2 linked regions of the Myxococcus guangdongensis genome follow. The protein of the gene in region 2 interacts with the protein of the main gene of each other region in a pairwise test. Links are inferred from orthologs where the notes say so. Each region holds a gene or a part of one and is shown on either strand. Other genes may lie near its edges.

Region 1 (7,564 bases), on a different replicon or contig from region 2:
CGTGAAGGAGCGGTCCTGATAGACGGTGATGATCACCGGGATGATCAGACCCTCCTTGGCCTCCGCCTGCGTCTTCGCGTTGAACTGCTTGCAGAACTCCATGATGTTCACGCCCTGCTGACCGAGTGCGGGGCCGATCGGCGGAGCGGGGTTCGCCTTGCCGGCGGGAATCTGCAGCTTGACCTGACCTGTGACCTTCTTCATCGGCTGACAACTGCCTTTCGAGGGGGTGGTCCAGACGGGCCTCCAGACGGGGAGGCTCTCCCACCCATGGGACCGCGTCCAGGCGGACGCGGAACTACAGCAGGGCGCGCTCTATCCGAGTCGCCCGCGAAAAACTAGCCGGTGGTCTTCTCCACCTGCATGAAGTCCAGCTCCACGGGGGTGGCGCGACCGAAGATGCTCACGAGCACCTTCACGCGACCCTTCTCCGCGTTGACCTCTTCCACCGTGCCGTTGAAGTTGGCGAACGGGCCGTCCACCACACGCACCGTGTCGCCGTCGTCGAACTGCACCTTGGGCTTGGGCTTGAGCGTGCCCTCGGAGATCTGCGACGTGAGGTTCGCGACCTCCTTCTCCGAGATGGGTCGCGGTTGCTCGTTCTGGCCCGTCCCCGGGAAGCCGGTGATCTTCGGCGTGTTCTTCACCAGGTGGAGCGTCCGGTCGTTCAGCTCCATCTGCACGAAGATGTAGCCGGGGAAGAACTTGCGGCGAGACGTCTTCTTCTCGCCCTTCACCATCTCCACGACCTGCTCCATGGGGATGAGGATCTCACCGAACTGGTCCTGGAGCCCCTCGAGGCGGATCTTCTCCTCCAGGCTCTTCTTCGCCTGGTTCTCGAAGTTCGAGTAGGTGTGGACCACGAACCATTTCATCGCCATTACAGCTTCCCCCACAAGGCCGGCAGCCACTCCACCATCAAGTTGTACGCGACGGTGTCGATGCAGAAGAGCAGCACCGCGGCCACGAGCGAGGCGACGACCACGGCCACGGTCGACGTCCGGGTCTCCGGCCAGGTGGGCCAGGACACCTTCATCAGCTCGGACGCGACCTCCATGGAGAGGGTGTGCGTCTTGGGGTGGAAGTAGCCGGCCACCGCGAGGCCCACGGCCGACAGGTAGCCCACGAGCGTGGACACCTTCCAGTCCAGACCCTCGATGAGCACCGAGTCGGGCCATCCGAAGCTGGCCCACAGCGCTCCGAAGAGACGCTCCAGGAACAGCGCCAGGATGATGCCGGCGAGGAGGTAGAAGATGACCACGAGCCGCTTCGGATCCATCGCCGAGCGGTTAGCCTGCTGGCTGGCCTCTGATGCCGTCGCCATGGTGCCTCACGAGGTACTGCGAAAGCGAAATTTCACGAACTGCGGAAACACAGGAACCCCCGGTACCTCCAGGTACCGGGGGCCCCGCTCCCACTGAGACTTGGCAGGCCAGGAGGGATTCGAACCCCCAACACGCGGATTTGGAGACCGCTGCTCTACCGTTGGAGCTACTGGCCTAGAAACTCTCAGGAACTACCGACCTAGACCTTACCTTCCTTGTGGTCCGTGTGCTTGCGGCACTTCGAGCAGAACTTGCTCAACTCGAGCTTGTCCTGGCTCTTCCGCTTGTTCTTCGTGGTCGTATAGTTCCGCTCTTTGCACACCGTGCACTCGAGCGAAATGATGGAACGATTGCCCTTCGGCATGGCCTACCTCATCAGACACGAGAGGGGAAGGTTACCATCAGGCACCTTCCCCTCGGAATCCGGTGTTTGGGGCCAGGGGGCTCGAAAGCCCCCCGGGCGCGTTACTCGATGACTTCCGCGACGACGCCGGCGCCCACCGTGCGGCCACCCTCGCGAACAGCGAAGCGCAGCTCCTTCTCCATCGCGACAGGGGTGATGAGCTCCACCTCGATCGCGATGTTGTCGCCCGGCATCACCATCTCCACGTTCTCCGGCAGCTTCACCGTTCCCGTCACGTCCGTGGTGCGGAAGTAGAACTGGGGACGGTAGCCCTTGAAGAACGGGGTGTGACGACCACCCTCTTCCTTCGACAGCACGTAGATCTGCGCCTTGAACTTGGTGTGCGGCGTGATGCTGCCAGGCTTGGCAATCACCTGCCCACGCTCCATGTCCTCACGCTTCAGGCCACGGACCAGCGCGCCGATGTTGTCGCCCGCCATGCCCTCGTCCAGCAGCTTGCGGAACATCTCGACGCCCGTCACAACCGTCTTCTGCGTCGGGCGCAGACCGACGACCTCGACCTCCTCGCCGACCTTGACCCGACCGCGCTCCACGCGGCCCGTCGCCACCGTTCCACGGCCGGCGATGGAGAACACGTCCTCCACCGGCATCAGGAAGGGCTTGTCCGTCGCGCGCTGCGGCGTCGGGATGTAGCTGTCCACCGCCTCCATCAGCTTCAGGATGGCCGGCTCGCCGATGTCGCTCGCGTCACCCTCGAGCGCCTTCACCGCGGAGCCCGGGATGATGGGGATGCTGTCGCCGGGGAACTCGTACTTCTTCAGGAGGTCCCGGACCTCCATCTCCACCAGCTCGCGCAGCTCCGGGTCGTCCAGCAGGTCGACCTTGTTCAGGAAGACCACGATGTACGGAACACCGACCTGACGCGCCAGCAGGATGTGCTCACGCGTCTGGGGCATCGGGCCGTCCGCCGCCGACACCACCAGGATCGCGCCGTCCATCTGCGCCGCGCCCGTGATCATGTTCTTCACGTAGTCGGCGTGGCCCGGACAGTCGACGTGCGCGTAGTGACGGTTCTTCGTCTGATACTCGACGTGCGCCGTCGAGATCGTGATGCCGCGCTCGCGCTCTTCCGGCGCCTTGTCGATCTGGTCGTACGCCAGGAACGTGGCGCCGCCCGTCTTCGCCAGCACCTTCGTGATGGCCGCCGTCAGCGACGTCTTGCCGTGGTCCACGTGTCCGATCGTGCCGATGTTCACGTGGGGCTTGTTACGCTCGAACTTCTCCTTGGCCATGACACTCCTCTAAAAAATGGAGCCCTGAACCAGGATTGAACTGGTGACCTCATCCTTACCAAGGATGCGCTCTGCCAACTGAGCTATCAGGGCTTGGCGATGCTATGAACTACAACGTTTGGAGCGGGAAATGGGATTCGAACCCACGACATTCAGCTTGGAAGGCTGACGCTCTACCAACTGAGCTATTCCCGCAATGCCGAGTGGAGGGAGATGGATTCGAACCATCGAAGGCGTAGAGCCGGCAGATTTACAGTCTGCTCCCTTTGGCCGCTTGGGTATCCCTCCAGAATTTTGCACCACGAACCGCGACTACTCCCCGCACTGCTCGTCTCGGGCCCTCATCCGCGGCCCCGTCCTGCTTGGCCGGCGGCGGGACTTGAACCCGCGACCTACTGATTACAAATCAGTTGCTCTACCGACTGAGCTACACCGGCACTCATCGGCTCCTGCCCTACCCTACCTGCACCGAAGCCGTCAACCACCCGACTCCGATGTGCGAGGCGCGCCCTTTTAAAAGTCCCCTTCACCCAAGTCAAGGAGATTGATCCCGGGTTCAGACCGACTAACGGGAGGAGCTGCTCCCCCGTTGGCGGGCGACCTCGTATAGCAGAATGCCGGCCGAAACGGACGCATTGAGTGAACCGACCTGACCCGCCATGGGAATCCGCAGGCGGTGGTCGCAGTGCTTGAGCACACCCTCCCTCACTCCTCCCCCCTCGGCGCCCACGACGAGGGCCAAGGGGCCGTCCAGTCGGGCGCTCCACATGGGCTCGGTCGCGTCCACGTCGGCCGCGGCCACCCAGAGTCCCGCTTCCTTCAGCTCCTCCAGGGCACGCGAGATGTTCACCACCCGGGCGATGAGGCAGTGCTCCACCGCCCCCGCGGAAGCCTTGGCCACCGTCCCCGTCACCTGGACGGCCCGGTCCTTGGCGATGACCACCCCGTGTGCCCCGAGCGCATGGGCCGAGCGGATGATGGCTCCCAGGTTGTGCGGGTCCTGGATGCCGTCGAGCACCACCACGAGCGCGGGCCGCTTGCTGGCTTGAGCCGCCTCGAGCAGGTCCTCGAGCTCCGCGTACCGGAAGCCCCGGAGCTCCAGCACCACGCCCTGGTGCACGCCGCCGTCAGCCATCACCGCCAGCCGCTCACGCGTCACCTTCTCGACACGGACGCCCGCGTCCCGAGCGCGGCTGAGCAGCTCTCCCGCGGCCTTGGCCGCGAGCTGCCCCTCCACGATGAACAACCGCTCGACCTCATCCGGCCGGGCCCGCAGGGCCTCGAGGACCGGATTCACCCCATAGACGTGGCGCGCGGAGGAATCTCCCCCCTCGCGCTCGCCTCGACCACCTCGGGAGGAACGCTCACGCATGAGAACTAGAGGACCTCGACGGGGACGGAGAGGGTCTTCTGCTGACGGGCGCAGATCTTCTCCGTGCAGATGAAGAAGACGAGCTTGGCATCCACCGAGCCCTTGCCCGCGGCGGCCGCGGTGAAGGGGACCTCGAAGCGGGGGTCGGCGAACTCCTGGCCCGCGGCCTTCTTGGAGACCGAGTCCTCGCGGCCCAGCTTCTCCTTGGTCACGGTGAGCTGGGTGCCCTTCACATCCAGCTTGAGCGGAGCCTCCTCGGAGACGTGCGCGCCGGACTTCGTCTTCACCGAGACCACGAACACGCCCTTCTCCCCCGCCTTCACCTGGGAGGAGGAGCCCTCGGTGGACACGTCATAGAGGCTGGCGGGGTCCACTTCGTCCGCGGACGCCGGGGCCGCCCAGACGCAGGCCACCAGCAGGGCGGCGACGGAGGTGACGCTTCGGATGTGCGACATGGCTGACTCTCCTGGATGCGGGGGTTGCGTATCACGCCTCGACGTGGGGTGCCGGGATTCTCTTCACGCGCCCTCCGAGCCGCTCCGGGGCGTCCGGCTCGCGCGCTTCTTGCGCGGCGCCGGGACGACGGCACTCGCGAGCGGAATCGGTGGGAGCAGGTCCGGCATCGACACAGGCTCCGCGCCCGCGACCAGTTCCTCGGCCCGGATGATGATGGGCGTGGCCAGGTCCATGCCCGTCACCGCCTCCATCTCCGGCAGCGCGGGAGAGCTGTTCACCTCGAAGACCTTGGACTTCCCCTGCACATCCAGGAGGTCCACCGCCGCGACCTCCAGGCCCACCAGCCGAGTGGCCTTCTCCGCCGTGGCCCGCTGCCCCGGAGACAGCTCCATCTCCTCCAGACGCGCGCCCTTGATGAGCGTGTGCGCGAGCCGGCCCGGACGAGGACGCCTGCGGACGGCCGCAATCGCCTTGCCGCCCACCACCAACACACGCACGTCCTGGCTGGTGCTCTTCACGTACTCCTGCATCACCAGGTTGTGCCCCAGCCCCAGCACCGCCTCGAGCGCCGCCTCCAGGGACTGGAGGCTCTCGCACACCATCACCCCGTGCTTCTCCTGCCCCTGCAGCAGCTTCACGAGGACAGGGACCCCGCCCACCAAGCCCACCATCTCCTTGAGCTGGGCGGCGTCCCGCGCCATCACCGTGGCCGGGATGTCGATGCCGTGCGCGGACAACAGCTGCAGCGAGCGCATCTTGCTGCGCGATTGGGCGATGGCCTGGGCGTGGTTCACCAGGGGCACGCCGTGCAGCGCGAACTGGTTCACCACCGCCAGGCCATAGGTATTGATGGACTGGGCGATGCGCGGCAGCACCACGTCCGTGGGCGCCAGCTTCTTGCGGTCGTAATAGAGGGTGGCGCTTCCCCCTCCATCCAGATGCATCTGCACCCTGAGAGGGTTGAGAACGCGGAGCTGATGCCCCCTCGCGCGCCCCGCCTCGACAAGACGTCGGGTGGACGGAATGGAAGCGGAGCGCGAGAGAAGAGTGACTTTCATGGGCAGGGGCGGCAACCGGGCCGGAGGCGGACGGGACCTATAATCCCCACCACCCCCGGGGTAAAGCCGCCCCCGGCCGCCTGCTCAGCGCTGACGGATGGCGCGAATCTCGATCTTGATGGGATCTTCCGGGCGCGAGTTCTTGATGCGGTCGCACGTGGCCCCGTTGAAGAGCACACCCTCGTCCGTGAGACTCCAGGTCCCATCACCCGGCTGGAGCCGCTCTTCCTCGACGTAGACGACGATGAGCTTGGGGTTGGACGGCAGCTGCGGACCCTTCAGGGGAATCAGGCACGGCTCGGGATTGATGACCTCCTTGCTGATGCGCTCGAGCGCGGCGGAGAGTTCCTCCTGGTTGCCCGCCTGGTAGAAGGTCCGGCCGCACAGGCCTGTCGCCGCGATGCAGGTGTCATTGGAACCGCAAGCCGTCGGGTCATCCGCACAGGAACGGGCGAAGCCACCCGCCGCCGCCATGCCCTGGAGCACCGCGGGACCATCCCCCGTCGCGGTCTCCGCGCCGAAACCGATGACGATCGTCGTCACGCCCGCGTCCTTCAGCTCCTGCACCGCCGCCACGGACGCATTGGTGTCCAGGCAGCCACGACGCTCGTAGGTCGCGCCCGGCGTCGAACAGGTGGTCGCACCCGCGATGGTGCACTTGCACTGGGCCGGGTTCTCCGCCCCTGAGTACTCGTTCGCCTCATTGCAGTTGGGCAGGCCGTCCGTCAGCAGGATGACGAAGTTCTTGCGGTCGGGGTCCTTCAACGCCGGCATGCTGCCGATGAAGCGGAGGCTGCCGCTCGTGGGCGTACCGCCGCTGGGCTGTCCCGTTCCGAAGTTGGGGATGCCCTGGATGAGCGCGTTGATGGAGTTGGCGTGCTCGAGCAGCGAGCCGTCGTCCTCGATCGCCGGCAGGTCCTTGCGCACAGCGGTCGCCGTCGACTTGGCGCACGCATCGGTCTCGCTGGACTCAGGATAGGTCGTCAGGCCGAAGCGCACGAAGGGACCGCTGGACGAGAGGAAGTCCGGCACGGCGGCCTGCAGTTCGGACCAGCGCGTCGGGCAGGTGGCCGTGGGGCACGCCAAGGACTGGCCACACAACTGCATGTTGCCCTGGTTGTTGCGCACCATGCACGTCGGCTCGTTCGGATTCACCGGCAGCGTCATGGAGCCCGAGATGTCCACCAACAGCATGATGTTGGGCTTGCTCGACAGGGCCGTGATGGTCTCCTCGACCGTCGTCTGCGCGATGGCGAGCGGCTCCACCGGCTCGAAGTCGTAGGACTGACAGCCCGTGACGACGCCTGCGAGGGCGCCCAGAGCAAGGGCGCTCAGGCTCAGGAGGTTCAACTTGGCGCGCATAGGTGATGAATTCCTTCTGCTTCTATGGGGGGACGCGGAGCTCCGCGCGGCCGGGCTCTTCAGGGGGACGGCTTGGGCGCAAGAGTAACGCGTGACTCCCCCCGGAGGCTACAGCCTCAAGAGGAGGCCTCTCGGGGTTCGGATGAGACTGCGAGGTTACAGCAGGAGCCGAAGCGCCTCGTCGTCGAGCGCACACCCGGAGCGGAGCAGACGACATTGTCGCCTGCCTGGCGCTCCTCGGGGTGGAGTGGCTAGAGCGACAGCGTGCGGGCGCCCTGCGTGAGGCGCCAAAGAGAGGCGAGCCCCATCACCTCGTCCAGGGCGCCGCTCAGCGC
Region 2 (7,554 bases):
GCCGCGCGGGCGCGAAGGTGGTGGCCGCGGACGTGCCGTCGGGTCTGCAGAGCGACACGGGCGAGCCCTTCTCGCCCTGCGTGGAAGCGGACGCGACGGTGGCCTTCGGCTTCCTCAAGCCAGGGCAGGTCCTGGAGCCCGGGGCTTCGCTGTGTGGTCGCGTGCACCGCGTGGACATCGGCATGGGGGGCGCGTCGTCGCGCGACGTCACCGGTGCCGAGCTCTTCGTGGTGGAGGAGTCCGACGCGCGCCGCACGCTGCCCGCGCGCAAGGCGGACACGCACAAGGGTACCTACGGGCACGTGCTCGTGGTCGCCGGCAGCCGGGGGAAGACGGGCGCCGCGGCGCTGGTCGCGAAGGCGGCGCTGCGCTCGGGGGCGGGGCTCGTCACGGTGGCCACGCGAAGCGACGCGCTCGAGTCCGTGCAGTCACACTCCGCCGAAATCATGGGCATCCCCCTGGAGGGCACGGGCCCGCTCGGCCTCGGGGACCTGGACGCGCTGCTCGCGGCGGCCGAGGGCAAGGACGCGCTCGTGATGGGGCCGGGCATCCCCCGGGGCCCCGAGACGGGCCGGCTCATCGGTGAGCTGCTGTCGCGCGTGGAGCTCCCCGCGGTGCTGGACGCGGACGCGCTCAACGCGGTGGCGGAGGACCTCTCCGTGCTCCGTCGCGCCAAGGGGCCCGTCGTCCTCACGCCGCACCCGGGCGAGATGGCGCGTCTGACAGCCAAATCGACCCAGGAGGTCCAGTCCAAGAGATTGGACATCGTGGGTCGACTCGCGGCCGGGCTCAACGTGACGGTGGTGCTCAAGGGCGACCGCACGCTCACCGCGCACGCGGATGGCCGCGTGTTCATCAACACCACGGGCAACCCGGGCATGGCCACGGGCGGCTCGGGGGACGTGTTGTCCGGCGTGTGTGGCGCGCTGCTGGCGCAGGCCTTCCCGCTGCCCGACGCCATCTGGACGGCGGTGTACACGCATGGCCTCGCCGGGGACCTGGCCGCCGCGCGACGCGGGCAGCTGGGTCTGGTGGCGGGAGACCTCATCGAGCAGGGGCTCTGCGAGGTGTGGCTGCGGTGGGAGCGATGAGCGACACGGTGTTGTCGAGCGAGGTGCGGCGATGAGCGAGGCCAACACGGTGGAGCGGCGCGTGACGCTGGCCTCGCCCGAGGAGACGCACCGGCTCGGAGTCCGGCTGGGCGAGCTGCTCGAGCCGGGGGACTTCGTGGGGCTGATTGGCGATTTGGGCGCGGGCAAGACGCACCTGGTGCGCGGCGTGGCCGAGGGCGCGCGCGTGCCCCGCTCCGAGGTGGCCAGCCCCACCTTCGCCATCGTGTACCCGTACTCCGGCCGAATCCCGCTGTACCACGCGGACCTGTACCGCCTGACGGGCTACGACGACCTCTACGCCACCGGCTTCATGGACCTGGTGGGCGGCGAGGGAGCGGTGCTGGTGGAGTGGTTGGACCGGGTGCCGGAGGCCGCGCCTCGCGAGCACCTGCGCGTCACGTTGGCCCACGCGGGCCAGGACTCGCGGACCCTGGAGGCCCGGGCCTTCGGAGCCCGAGCCTCGACGCTGCTGACGACCTGGCTGCCCTGACGTCAGGCGGCGTGCTGGCTGGGGCCGGGCGTGGGCGGCGGCATGACGCCCCCCGCGAGCTCCGGCACACGCCAGCGGTGGAAGACGAGCCCGGCGTCCACGCCGATGACGTCCTCCTCCTGCACGGGCGCCCAGTTCGGCCCGCCGCACAGCGCCTCGCTGGAGACGATGAGCTGCTCCAGGCGCGTGCCCGCGACGGGGAGGCCGCCCAGCTCGCACCGCGCGCCGCCCACGGACACGAAGAGCGTCCGGTTGCGCCGCGAGGCCACCATCACCTCGCCGTTGGTGACGAGGAAGTTCATCGCGGAGCGCTGCTGCGCCTGCGAGTCATCCGTGATGGCCGCCACCAGCCCCATCGTCTCCGCGAGCGCCCGCGCGACGCCCTCCACGGGGACCGAGTGGCCGATGGGATGCCTGGCCGCCAGGCGGGTGAGGAAGAGGTAGAAGCACCGCTCGCTGTCCGTGGTGCCCTGGATGCCCACGCGCAGCGTCGGGCAGATGAGCTCCTCCACCGCGGCGCGATGCCGGGCGAATTCCCTCAACGTCCCGTTGTGGACGAACGTCCAGCGGCCGTGGTGGAAGGGGTGGGAGTTGCGCAGCTCGACCGCGCCCACCGAGGCCAGACGGATGTGCGCCACCACCGTGTGTGAGGACACACGGCTGCTGACACGCTCGAAGTCGGGGTCACTGTGCGCGGGGCCCACACCGTGGGCCACGACAGGCGACGCTTCGGCGCCATAGGCGGCGATTCCCCATCCATCCTTGTGCTCGCGTGACTGGATGAGGAGCGAGTTCTTCTGCGTCACCAGCGAGGGGTGGACCGCGGAAGGGACTGACGATCTGAATCCAAAAAGTCGGCACATGGCTGCAGTTGGTACTTATAACGGCCGGCCCCGACGGGAAGTTCTCCAACACTCCCGTGCGACGCACGTGTCACCAGTCGACGTCGCTTCACCCGCAGGAATTCAGCTCCTGCTGGACGACGACACGCCCGGCTTTCACCACCGTGCGCGCGTGCCCTATTCCTAAATGGTAGGGCAGATGACGGAAAGACGCACAGCTGAACAAAACCAGGTCGCCTGCATCACCCACGGCCAACCGCCCTTGTCGTTGCAGTCCCAATGACAACGCGGCGCCACGGGTCGCGGCCCAATACGCCTCCGCCGCCGAGAGTCCGTTCTCGAGACACGCGAGTCCCAGCGCCAACGCCGTGTTTTCACTCATGGCGGAGCCCGGGTTGACGTTGGTGCCCAAAGCGACATTGAGGCCCGCGTCGCGGATGCGACGTCCCGGCGCGTAGGGGCGCATGCGCAGGAAGAGGGTGGAGGTGGGCACGAGCACCGCGGTGACGTTGGCGGCGGCGAGCGCGCGCAGGCCCGCGTCGGTGACTTGCTCCAGGTGGTCGGCGGTGGCGGCGCCCAGTTCGGCGGCGAGCTCGGAGGCGCCGAAGGCGGTGAGCTGGTCGGCGTGGAGGCGCGGCTGCATTCCCAGCTCGCGGCCGGCGGTGAGGATGCGGCGGGCCTCGTCGACGGTGAAGGCGCTGTCCTCGACGAAGACGTCGCAGAAGCGCGCCAGGCTCTCGTTGGCGACGGCGGGGAGGATTTCGTCGATGCAGAGGCGGACGTAGTCCTCGCGGCGCTCGCGGTACTCCGCGGGGATGGCGTGCGCGCACAGCAGCGTGGGCACCAGCTCCACGGGCGTCATCGTGTTGAGCCTGCGCACCACGCGCAGCATCTTCAGCTCGGTCTCCACGTCGAGCCCGTAGCCGCTCTTCACCTCGGCCACCGTCACGCCCTGCGCGAGCAGCCGCTGCACGCGAGGCAGCGCCAGCCGCACCAGCTCCTCCTCGCTGGCCGCGCGCGTGGCGCGCACGGTGCTGACGATGCCGCCGCCGGCCTTGGCGATCTCCAGGTACGTGGCGCCCTGGTTGCGCAGGTCGAACTCCGCGGAGCGCTCACCGGCGAAGACCAGGTGCGTGTGCGGGTCCACGAAGGCGGGGCCCACGAAGCCGCCTTTCGCGTCGAGCACCTCGGTGCCCGCGCCCACGCTGCCAGCTGGCAGCTCCGCCTCCGCGCCCACGTACGCGATGCGACCGGCGCGGATGCCCACGCAGGCGTGGGGACGCGAGGTGAGGGCGGCCTCCGCGGGCTCGCGGTGCGTGCCCTCCAGGGTGAGGACCTCGGACGTGTTTCGGACCAGCAAGTCGAGCGCTTCCATGATGTCAACGACCTCCACGCACACCCACGATGGGAACGTTCCAGCTCGTGCTGTCTCCAACCTTCGCGCGACCGAAGCCACCCGACAGCTCCAGGGTGTCCAGCCATCCCCACGTGAAGCGCGCGGCGACGACACCGCCGTAGTACAGCGAGCCGTTGCTCATGCCGTGCGACGACAGCGTGTGCACGGCGACGAAGGGGACCAGGCCCACCGACACACCGGGCTCCGGCGAGAAGCTCAGGGCACACGTCGCCTCCGCGCCCGCCATGCTGCCCGGTCCGCCCTTGCTCGAGGAGATGCCGAAGTCGGACGCCCCGCGCACCGCCAGCGAGGGCGCGAGCCCCAGGCGTTCCGAGCCGATGTAATAGGACATGCCCGCGTAGACGCCGTAGCCGGGCACGGGCAGCGGCAGGAACATCTCGCCCTGCAGGCCCGTGTGCAGGTGCAGCCGCGCGGTGAGCGGCCACGTCATCGCGGCGTCGAAGGCGAGGCCCCACTGCTGGGTGGAGAAGCTCGCGTCGTCGCCGCGGAAGCGGTCATCGGTGCCGACGGAGGGCACCGTCCCCGCGATGGGCGCGCTGAGCCGGGGGCCGGTGCGGATGCCGGCCTGGAGCATGCGCTGCTGGGCGGAGCCGGGCCCCAGGCGCATCACCATGGGGCCGACGGCGGAGGGGGCACACCCCGCGAGCGCTCCGAGCGCAAGGACCAGCAACAGCGAGAGGCTCGGGCGCGCGGGGTGGGCCATGGCGAGGCACAAGGCTACACGGTGATGCCCGGAATCTTCACGCCCCGCTCCTTGGCCACCTCGATGGCCTCGGGGTAGCCCGCGTCCGCGTGGCGCAGCACGCCCATGCCGGGGTCGCTGGTGAGCACGCGCTCGATGCGGCGCGCGGCCTCGGCCGTCCCGTCCGCGACGATGACCTGTCCGGCGTGCAGCGAGTAGCCCATGCCCACGCCGCCGCCGTGGTGGAAGGACACCCACGACGCGCCATTCACCGCGTTCACCAGCGCGTTGAGGATGGGCCAGTCCGCCACCGCGTCCGTGCCGTCCTTCATCGCCTCCGTCTCACGGTTGGGCGACGCCACCGAGCCGCAGTCCAGGTGATCTCGTCCGATGACGATGGGCGCCTTCACCTGGCCGGTGCGCACCAGCTCGTTGAAGGCGAGGCCCGCCTTCGCGCGCTCGCCGTAGCCCAGCCAGCAGATGCGCGCGGGCAGACCCTGGAACGCCACGCGCTCCTCGGCCATGTTCAGCCAGCGCTGCAGCGAGGCCTTCTGGGGGAACAGCTCGCGCACCACGCGGTCCGTGACGCGGATGTCCTCGGGGTCTCCGGACAGGGCCACCCAGCGGAACGGGCCCATGCCCTCGCAGAACAGCGGGCGGATGTACGCGGGCACGAAGCCAGGGAACTCGAACGCGTTCTCCATGCCGCCCAGCTGCGCCTGGCCGCGCAGGTTGTTGCCGTAGTCGAAGACGTGGCAGCCGGCGGCCTGGAAGTCGTTCATCGCCTCCACGTGCTCGATCATGGACTCGCGCGCGCGGCGCACGTAGCCCTCCGGGTCCCTCTTGCGCAGCTCGGCCGCGGCCTCCAGCGACAGGTCCGTGGGGATGTATCCGTTGAGCGGGTCATGCGCGCTGGTCTGGTCCGTGACGAGGTCCGGCTTGATGCCGCGGCGGTACAGCTCGCGGAACACCGAGGCCGCGTTGCCGATGACGCCGATGGAGCGGCCCACGCGCCTGGCTTGCGCGTCCTTCACCATCGCGAGCGCCTCGTCGAGGTCCTTGGCGACGACGTCCAGGTAGCGCGTCTCCACGCGGCGCTGGGCGCGCCACGGGTCGATCTCCACGCCCAGGAACACGGCGTTGTTCATGGTGGCCGCGAGCGGCTGCGCGCCACCCATGCCGCCCAGACCGCCGGAGAGGATGAGGCGGCCGGAGAGGTCGTCGGTGCCGAAGTGGAAGCGGCCGGCGGCGGCGAACGTCTCGTAGGTGCCCTGGAGGATGCCCTGGGTGCCGATGTAGATCCACGAGCCGGCCGTCATCTGGCCGTACATCATCAGGCCCTTCTTCTCCAGCTCGTGGAAGTGCTCCCAGTTGGCCCAGCGGCCCACGAGGTTGGAGTTGGCGATGAGCACGCGCGGCGCGTCGGGGTGCGTGCGGAAGACGCCCACGGGCTTGCCGGACTGGACGAGCAGGGTCTCGTCGTCGGCGAGGCTCTGGAGGCTGGACACGATGCGGTCGAAGGAGGGCCAGTCGCGCGCGGCCTTGCCAGTGCCGCCGTAGACGACGAGGTCCGCGGGATTCTCGGCGACCTCCGGGTCGAGGTTGTTCATCAACATCCGGAGCGCGGCCTCCTGGACCCAACCCTTGCACGAGAGGGTGGAACCACGGGGGGCGCGGATGACGCGGGACATGAACGGGCTCCTGAGGAATGGCTGACGGAAAGGCCCGGCACACTACCCGAACCCGTGGAGCGCGGGGGCAGCACCGTGAAGCCCCTCGCGCGCAGTGTCCATGGGAGGCATCCGCCGCGCCCCGTCCCCGAGGTGGGGACGGGCACGCTCCGTCCATGACGCGCGGGGCCGAAGCCCGCTTCAGGAGTGCAACGAGCCGTCGTCGTCGGGGACCTGGAGCGGCGCCTGGGACGAAGGCGCGCGCGCCACGCCCTCGCTCCGGTGGAGGCGCAGGTGGTTGAGGACCTCCTTCACGCCGAGCACCGACTCGGTGACGTCCTCGATGGCGCGCTTCTCGTCGCGGCTGCGCACGCTCCCGGCGAGCGTCACCACGCCGTCCAGCACCTGCACTCCCACGTCCGAGGCGTCCATCCACTCCTGCATCAGCCGGTCGCAGATGTCCGCGCGGATGCGGTCATCGCCTCGCTGATAGCCACGGGGTCCGCGTCCCTGGGGCGTGCGGGGTCGGCCGGGGAGTCCGGCGTAGCCACCATGACCCAGGTCGTGGTCATCCGCGCGCGTCGCGCTGGTGGAGAACCCCACCCGGGGCGGTGCCATGTTCTCCACGCCGGGTCCGTGGCCCGAGGGCTGCGTGCCGCCCCGTCGCACATCTGCCTCCGCCAGCCGCTCGCGAGGGCGCAGCTCCCTCAGCTCGTCCATCCATGCCTCGGGTTCATCCCAGGTGTCCGCGCCGCGGCGCCCCTGACGCGAGTGGCCCGGGCCCACGCCCCCGCCACGCAGCGAGTCCGACGGAGCGTCCCTCCAGCGCCCCCGGTGCGAGCCGCCCCTGTCGTCGGGCGGGCCGTGGCGTCGGGGGGCCTCCTCATCGAGCGCGCGGAAGGTGCCGCTCGGGCTGTAGCCGGGTCGTCGGGCGATTCGCTCCGGGTCGAAGTGTCGGGCGCGGCGGTCCAGCTCCCGGTCGCGGTCGAAGTCCCGGCCGTATTCGTGGGCCCGGTCCAGCGCCCTGGCCGCGTCGCCGAAGTCCCGGTCGATTTCATAGTCGAGCGAGTCCCGGTCGCCTCGGAGCGTGCGGTATTCGCGGTCGCGCTCGAGGTCCCGGGAGGGGTGCTCGAAGTCGCGCCGGGCGTCCCAGTCCGAGCGGTGGGAGTCGTGGCCCGGCCGTGCGTGGTGCTCAGGGTGTTCGTGACGGGGAGGGCCCCGGTGTTGGTGGCCCGGGTCCTGGGCGCGCCAGGCGGGGGCGTCTTCGTGCTCCCTTCGGCCGTGTCGCTCCTTGCCCCGTCGGTTGGGGTCATCATGGCGCCTTCCACTCATGTCATCCGC

The links. The genes of interacting proteins can lie anywhere in the genome.
Region 1: the proteins of tsaE (region 2) and rlmB interact in binary tests that used the Escherichia coli proteins (3 or more experiments, as listed by UniProt). The link is inferred for Myxococcus guangdongensis from one-to-one orthologs.

What each region holds. Positions count from the first base shown.
Region 1 is NZ_JAJVKW010000009.1:348,626-356,189, reverse strand. What follows is about bases 2,451-5,322. They hold rlmB (23S rRNA (guanosine(2251)-2'-O)-methyltransferase RlmB), read right to left. Parts: upstream 4,354-5,322; coding sequence 3,547-4,353; downstream 2,451-3,546. Other genes in these bases: LXT21_RS27360 (ATP-grasp domain-containing protein), read right to left, coding at 4,872-5,322; LXT21_RS27365 (hypothetical protein), read right to left, coding at 4,359-4,808; tuf (elongation factor Tu), read right to left, coding at 2,451-2,981. Also shown: rplK (50S ribosomal protein L11), read right to left, coding at 1-204; transcription termination/antitermination protein NusG, read right to left, coding at 339-881; preprotein translocase subunit SecE, read right to left, coding at 881-1,324; rpmG (50S ribosomal protein L33), read right to left, coding at 1,525-1,689; more of tuf, read right to left, coding at 1,791-2,450; more of LXT21_RS27360, read right to left, coding at 5,323-5,867; adventurous gliding motility lipoprotein CglB, read right to left, coding at 5,952-7,229; LXT21_RS27350 (hypothetical protein), read right to left, coding at 7,481-7,564. UniProt on the Escherichia coli protein: Specifically methylates the ribose of guanosine 2251 in 23S rRNA.
Region 2 is NZ_JAJVKW010000022.1:75,192-82,745, forward strand. What follows is about bases 1-2,862. They hold tsaE (tRNA (adenosine(37)-N6)-threonylcarbamoyltransferase complex ATPase subunit type 1 TsaE), read left to right. Parts: upstream 1-1,122; coding sequence 1,123-1,602; downstream 1,603-2,862. Other genes in these bases: LXT21_RS41275 (NAD(P)H-hydrate dehydratase), read left to right, coding at 1-1,091; LXT21_RS41285 (class II glutamine amidotransferase), read right to left, coding at 1,605-2,465; hutI (imidazolonepropionase), read right to left, coding at 2,554-2,862. In the rest of the region: more of hutI, read right to left, coding at 2,863-3,819; LXT21_RS41295 (hypothetical protein), read right to left, coding at 3,824-4,564; hutU (urocanate hydratase), read right to left, coding at 4,579-6,234; LXT21_RS41305 (BON domain-containing protein), read right to left, coding at 6,415-7,545. UniProt on the Escherichia coli protein: Required for the formation of a threonylcarbamoyl group on adenosine at position 37 (t(6)A37) in tRNAs that read codons beginning with adenine.